Regions from separate parts of the Dactylosporangium sp. NPDC051485 genome, predicted to be linked through region 2. Evidence: riboswitches for the same ligand, from Rfam matches in the RefSeq annotation. Region 2 holds a riboswitch; the other holds the start of a gene.

Region 1 (3,372 bases), on a different contig from region 2:
GAGGATGCCGCGCAGCGCGGCCGGGCGGTCGCCACGCACCAGCCGCCCGGTGCAGCCGCGCAGCAGCGCGGCCCGGTCCAGGCGGCCCTCGGCGGCGAGCTCGGCCAGGGCGAGGATGAGGGCCCGCTTTCCGCCGGGGCGGCCGGTGTCCCAGACGGTCAGCTTCTCGCCGGCCCCGTCGACGGTGAAGACGAGCGGCGCCAGGGCGTCGAGGAACGGGTCGCGGCGCAGCCGCTCGGCGATGGGCCGCGAGCGCAGCCGCTCCTCGCCCGGGAAGCCGAGGTCGTCCATCCACCGCAGCACGAACCAGTCGGTCGCCGGCGGCGCCGACCCGGTCGCGATGACCAGCGCCGCGACGAACTCCCACCGGTGCCGGTCGAAGTCGGTGGCGCGCCGGTCGGCGAGGCGCGCGGCGAGCTCTGGCAGCCAGCCGGCGCCGCGGGCCCGGGCCGCGCCGATGACGGCCTGCGCGGTGTGCCGGTCGAGGCCCATCGACGGCCGGTCCAGGATGCGGGCGGCCGCCGCCGCGCTCGGCGCGGACCCGATCGTGGCCACCGCCAGGGCGGCGAGCTCGTCGCCGCTGCAGTGGTTGTCGGAGTGTCGCCTGACGTGGGCGAGCAGCTCGCGGGCCAGCGCCGCCCGGCCGGCGTCGTCCAGCGCATCGACCGCCTCGGCGACGGCCGCCACGCGTCCGCGCCGGATGAGCTCGAGGTCGATGACGTTCACGGGAAGAGGCTAATGCTGTGACCGCGAACGTTCGCCGGGGTGGCGTTGTTCGGGCGGGATGCGGCCGATCCGGTGCGCCGCCGATGGCGGGCCCGTGGCCGCCGCGGGACAGGTCGCCGCCGCCCTCGGGGGAATGCCCCGCGATTCCCTAGTGTTCCTATAGGCATTAGACAAGATCCCGCGCCGCAGCTAAGGTCATCGACAGGTTATGAGTGTCAGCGTCAAGCCCTGGCTTGCTGACCGGCAACCCTCCGTCGCGGGGGGTGCTCCAGGTGACGACCTGGCGGCGCAGACCCATGTGCCGCAAGCGCGAGCGGCGTGCGGTGGCGCGCCAGGTGGAGGACAGGGTAATGACGCGTGTGATCGCTCGTCGGCACATTGATGTGCAGCGCGTGGCCGCCTCGTTGTGTCGCACGCCACTGGCTGTCCGCCGCACTCGGTAGTCCACCAACTCATCCATGAGCGCGCGGCCTGCCGGCATCGGCCGGTCCTCGACCGCATTTCTGGTCCGTCTCGTCGAAAGCGATCCCTCATGTCTGATTCGTCCGAGTTCCTGCACCTGGCCGTCGCCCTGGAAGGCGTCGGCTGGCACCCCGCCGCGTGGCGCGAGCCCGACGCCCGCCCGCTGGACCAGTTCACGCCGAAGTACTGGGTGGAGCTGGTGCAGCAGGCTGAACGCGGTCTGCTCGACTTCGTCACGATCGAGGACGGGCTGCGGTTGCAGTCCGACAATCCACTGCAGCCGGACGAGCGCACCGACCGGGTCCGGGGCCGCCTCGACGCGACGCTCATCGCGGCCCGCGTCGCGCCGGTGACGAGCCACATCGGCCTGGTGCCGACGGCGATCGTCAACCACACCGAGCCGTTCCATCTGTCCAAGGCGATCGCCACGATCGACTACGCCAGCACCGGCCGCGCCGGCGTTCGGGTGCAGTTGGACGTCCGCGCCGACACCAACGCGCATTTCGGGCGTCGCGAGATCCCACCGCTGACCAGCGAGGACTACGCCAACCTCCAGGCCGGCATCGAGGTCGCGGACCTGCAGCAGCGGCTGCGCGACTCCTTCGACGAGGCCGCCGACTACGTCGAGGTGCTGCGCCGGCTCTGGGACAGCTGGGAGGACGACGCGGAGATCCGTGACGTCGCCACCGGCCGGTTCATCGACCGGGACAAGCTGCACTACATCGAGTTCCAGGGCCGCTGGTTCTCCGTGAAGGGACCCTCGATCACCCCGCGGCCGCCGCAGGGGCAGCCGGTCGTCACCACGCTGGGCCACGTGTCGATCCCGTTCCAGCTCATCGCCCGCTCCGCCGACGTCGGGTTCGTCACGCCATACGACGCCGCACAGGCGGCGGAGATCGTGTCGGAGATCCGTGCGGAGCAGCGGGCGGCCGGGCGCGAGCACGAGACGGTCCATGTGTTCGGCGACCTCGTCGTCTTCCTGGACGACAGCCGTGCGGCGGCCGTGGCCCGCAAGCAGCGGTTGGACGAGCAGGCCGGGGTCGAATACGGCAGCGACGCACTGATCTTCACCGGAACCCCGGCCGAGCTGGCCGACCTGCTGCTGGAGTGGCGCGCCGCCGGGCTCAGCGGCTACCGCCTCCGCCCCGCCGCGGTGCCGCACGACCTGACCCAGATCACTGACGGGCTCGTCCCCGAGTTGCAGCGCCGCGGCGCCTTCCGTACCGCCTACGAAGCAACGACCCTGCGTGGGCTCCTCGGCCTGCCCCGCCCGGCCAACCGGTACGCCACCACCGCCGCGCCCGAGCCGGCGGCGATCACTCCATGAGCGCGCCACGCAAGCAGGTCCACCTCGCAGCGGGATTCCCCGGCGTCAACAACACCACCGTGTGGAGCGACCCTGCCGCGGGCAGCCAGATCGCGTTCGACTCGTTCCGGCATGTCGCCCAGACGGCCGAGCGGGGCAAGTTCGACTTCTTCTTCCTGGCCGAGGGGCTGCGGCTGCGCGAACAGGGCGGGAAGATCTACGACCTGGACATCGTCGGGCGGCCCGACACCTTCACCGTGCTGGCCGCCCTGGCGGCCGTGACCGAGCACATCGGCCTGACCGGCACGATCAGCTCCACGTTCAACGAGCCCTACGAGGTGGCGCGGCAGTTCGCCAGCCTGGACTGGCTCTCGGGCGGCCGGGCGGCGTGGAACGTGGTCACCAGCTGGGACGCGTTCACCGGGGAGAACTTCCGTCGCGGCGGCTACCTGCCCCAGGACCAGCGCTATACGCGAGCGAAGGAATTCCTGCAGACCGCGGGCGAACTGTGGGACTCCTGGCGCGGCGACGAGATCCTCGCCGACAAGGCGTCCGGGCAGTTCCTCGCCACGCCGACGCCCGGGGCGTTCGCGCACGCCGACGCGCAGTTCGACATCCGTGGCCAGTTCAACGTGCCCCGCAGCCCGCAGGGCCGTCCCGTGGTCCTGCAGGCCGGCGAGTCCGACGAAGGGCGCGAGTTCGCGGCGTCGTCCGCCGACGTGATCTTCTCCCGGTACTCGCAGTACGACGAGGCACGGGCGTTCTACGCCGACGTGAAGCACCGCCTCGCCAGGTACGGCCGCAGCCGAGACGACCTGCTGATCCTCCCGGCGACCGGGTTCGTCCTGGGCGACACCGACGCCGAGGCGGCCGAACTC
Region 2 (3,372 bases):
TCGTTGGCCCGCAGCCACAGCGCGAAGCCCACCATGGCCAGGAAGATCGGCATCATGACCGCGAAGTAGCCGTACAGCAGCACGAAGGTCGCCGTCGAGCCGATGACCGACATGAGGTTCCACGAGCCGTGCAGGCACATCGCGAGCAGCAGGCCGGCGAGCGGGGCGAGGAAGCGCACCGACCGGCTCGAGGTGCGCGAGGCGACGCCCAGGCCGATGCCGGTCATCGACGTGAAGAGGGGGTGCGCGAAGCCGCTGAGCAGGATGCGCACGATGAACAGGCCTACGAGCGCGGCCGCGCCCGAGGCCGCGCCGGCCTTCTGGGCCGTCTCGCCGTACCCCTTGAAGCCGAGGTACAGGATGTTCTCCACCATCGCGAAGCCGGCCGCCGACATTCCACAGTAGACAATGCCGTCGATGATGCCGGAGAACGCCCGCGGGCGGCGCCAGATCAGCAGCACCGGGCCGAGGGCCTTCATGCTCTCCTCGATCAGCGGCGCGACCAGCACCGCCACGAGCGACTCGCTGAGCCCGGCCCTGTCGGCGAAGTAGGCGCCCGCGGTGTTCACCACCAGGGCGACCGCCGTGGCCACGCAGGCGCCCCAGCCGAAGACGAAGATGAGGTACTTCACCGGCTCCGGCTCGTACCGGTCGAGCCACAGGAAGCAGCTGACCAGCAGCGGCACCGGCACGACGGCGGCGGCCACGCCCACCACCAGGCCCGTCCAGCCGCCGTTGAAGCCGAAGAAGGTCAGCACGGCCACGCCGCAGAGGGCGATGAAGCTCATGACCCCGATGAGCGTCCACAGCCGCCGCCGGTCGGACCGCTTGGCCGGCGGGGCGGCGGCCAGGGCGAGCGCGGCGGTCGGGTACTCCTGCTGGCCGGTGCTGGGCTCGGCCGCCTCGATGTTGGGCACCGCCACCCCGGGCAGCACCGGCGGCCAGCCCGAGGGCGCGCCGGGCGGGGCGGAGGCCTGGCCGAGCTGGACCTGCGGCACGATCGGCGTCCCAGGGGTGGGCCGGGCCCACGGGTTGGGCGCCGAGCCGGCGGCCTCCGGACCCCAGGGCGCCGGGCCCGAGACCGGCTCGGCGGGACCGCCACCCGGCTGCGCGGGACCCGGATGCGCAGGGCCGCCGCCCGGGGCAGTCCACGACGGACCGGAAACCGGCTCGGCCGGCCCACCACCCGGCTGCGCAGGACCACCACCCGAGGCAGCCCAAGACGGGCCCGAAACCGGCTCGGCCGACCCACCACCCGGATACGCGGGCCCGCCGCCCGAGGAAGCCCAGGCCGGACCGGAAACCGGCTCGGGAGAACCGCCGGTGGGCGAGGCCCAGGCGCCCGGCTCCGATGCCGGGGCCCCCGACGACGGGGAGTCCGGCGGGCCGGATGTGGGCGAGTTCGGCGTCCCACTCGGCGGGAGTGCGCTCATGGGGCCACTGTATCCGCGGTACCGTCATGACAGGTCATGAGTGCCAGCGCACAAGCCCCGGCTTGCTGGCCGGCAACCCTCGCGTTCGCGGCGGGGTGCCCCGGGTGATGACCCGGCCCGGCACGTGGTGTGCCCGGGCAAGCGCGAGCGAAAGGGCTCTCCGTGTCTATTGTGCTGTCCCCCGGCGAGATCAAGCTGCCCGACGGCCGGGCCGTCGACTTCGCCAACCTCGACATCGCCGCCACCGCGCCCTGCCTGCGGGCCGTCGCCGACACCGTGGCCGAGCTGCTGCCCTACTACGGCTCCGTGCACCGCGGCGCGGGCGCGCTGTCGCAGCGCTGCACCCGCGAGTACGAGCAGGCCCGCGAGACCGTCGCCGATGCCCTGGGCCACGGCGCCCGCGACACCGTGATCTTCACCCGCAACACCACGGACGCGTTCAACCTGCTGGCCCGGGCCCTGCCGGAGGGCACCCGGGTGCTCACGTTCGACACCGAGCACCACGCCAACCTGCTGCCCTGGCGCGACACCGTCCGGCTGGCCGTGCCGCGCTCGCCGGACGAGGCGGTCGAGGCGCTGGAGCACGCGCTGGCCCGCGTCCGGGCCCCGCAGGCGCTCGTCAGCGTGACCGCGGCGAGCAACGTGACCGGCGAGGTGTGGCCGGTGGCCCGGCTGGCCGAGGTGGCCCACCGCTTCGGCGCCCGGATCGCGGTGGACGCGGCCCAGCTGGCCCCGCACGACCCGGCCGCGCTGGCCGGCCTCGGCGCGGACTACGTGGCGTTCTCGGGCCACAAGCTCTACGCCCCGTTCGGCGCGGGCGTGCTGGCCGGCCGGGCGGACTGGCTCGACGCGGCCGAGCCGTACCTGGCCGGCGGCGGGGCCAGCGCTCACGTCGGCGACGACCACGCGGTGCGCTGGGCGAGCGGGCCGGCCCGGCACGAGGCCGGCACTCCGAACCTGCTCGGCGCGGTCGCGCTCGCCACCGCGCTGCGCGCCCTGCGGGCCGACGGGCTCAACGGCCACGAGCACGCCCTGGTCGCGCGGCTGCGGGCCGGGCTGGCCGAGCTGCCGCACGTCGAGGAGCTGCGGCTCTTCCCCGCCGAGGCCGAGCGGGTCGGGATCGTCTCCTTCGCCGTGCTCGACCGCGACGCCGGGGACCTGGCCGTGACCCTGGGCCGGGAGCACGGGATCGGCGTGCGGACGGGGCTGTTCTGCGCGCACCCGCTCACCCGCCGGCTGCTGGCCGAGGCGGCCGAGCGCAAGGGCGCGGAGCACGCCCCGGAGCACGCGGTGCGGGCCAGCCTCGGCATCGGCACCACCGAGGAGCACGTGGACCGGCTCCTGGCCGCCCTGCGGTAGGCGGGAGCCGCCCGCGGTAGGCGGGAGCCGCCCGGCTATCGGGTGTTGCGCAGCAGGTCGCCCAGCTCGGCCACGCGGTCCAGGACCACGGACGGGGTCAGGTCGGCGGCGGTGAGTCCGCCGGCCTCGACCTCGTCCCAGGTCAGCGGGGCGCTCACGGTCGGCGTCTCCCCCGCCCGCAGCGAGTAGGGCGCGACCGTGGTCTTGAACGCGTTGTTCTGGCTCCAGTCGATGAAGACCTTGCCGGGGCGCAGCTGCTTGGCCATCCTGGCCACGACCAGCCGCGGGTGGCGGCCGGCCAGCTCCTCGGCGACCCCCTTGGCGTAGGCGCTGACCTCGTCGGCCGGCTCGTCGCCGGGCAGCGGCACGACCAGCTGCATGCCCTTCTTGCCGGAGGTCTTGGGGCAGCAGCCCAGCCCGTCGGCGGCCAGCCGCTCGCGCATCAGCAGGGCCACCTCGTAGCACTCGGGCAGGCCGGCGGGCGGGCCCGGGTCGAGGTCGACGACGAGCTGGTCGGGGTCGAGGGGGCGGCCCTCGGCGTCGACCCGCCACTGCGGGGTGTGCAGCTCCAGCGCGGCGA

Evidence for each region. A riboswitch is a leader RNA that binds a small molecule or an ion and turns the genes downstream of it on or off. The one in region 2 is predicted to bind S-adenosylmethionine.
Region 1: another riboswitch for S-adenosylmethionine. It lies ahead of AB0M46_RS41865 (LLM class flavin-dependent oxidoreductase); the one in region 2 lies ahead of AB0M46_RS03725 (aminotransferase class V-fold PLP-dependent enzyme).

Annotation. Positions count from the first base shown of each region.
Region 1 covers NZ_JBFAZW010000111.1:26,444-29,815, reverse strand. Annotated here, with positions in the region: gene AB0M46_RS41870 (DUF6493 family protein) at 1-726, opposite strand, end outside; SAM riboswitch class IV at 931-1,042, shown strand; gene AB0M46_RS41865 (LLM class flavin-dependent oxidoreductase) at 1,259-2,515, shown strand; gene AB0M46_RS41860 (NtaA/DmoA family FMN-dependent monooxygenase) at 2,512-3,372, shown strand, end outside.
Region 2 covers NZ_JBFAZW010000004.1:174,032-177,403, forward strand. Annotated here, with positions in the region: gene AB0M46_RS03720 (PrsW family intramembrane metalloprotease) at 1-998, opposite strand, end outside; SAM riboswitch class IV at 1,466-1,583, shown strand; gene AB0M46_RS03725 (aminotransferase class V-fold PLP-dependent enzyme) at 1,602-2,792, shown strand; gene ligD (non-homologous end-joining DNA ligase) at 2,828-3,372, opposite strand, start outside.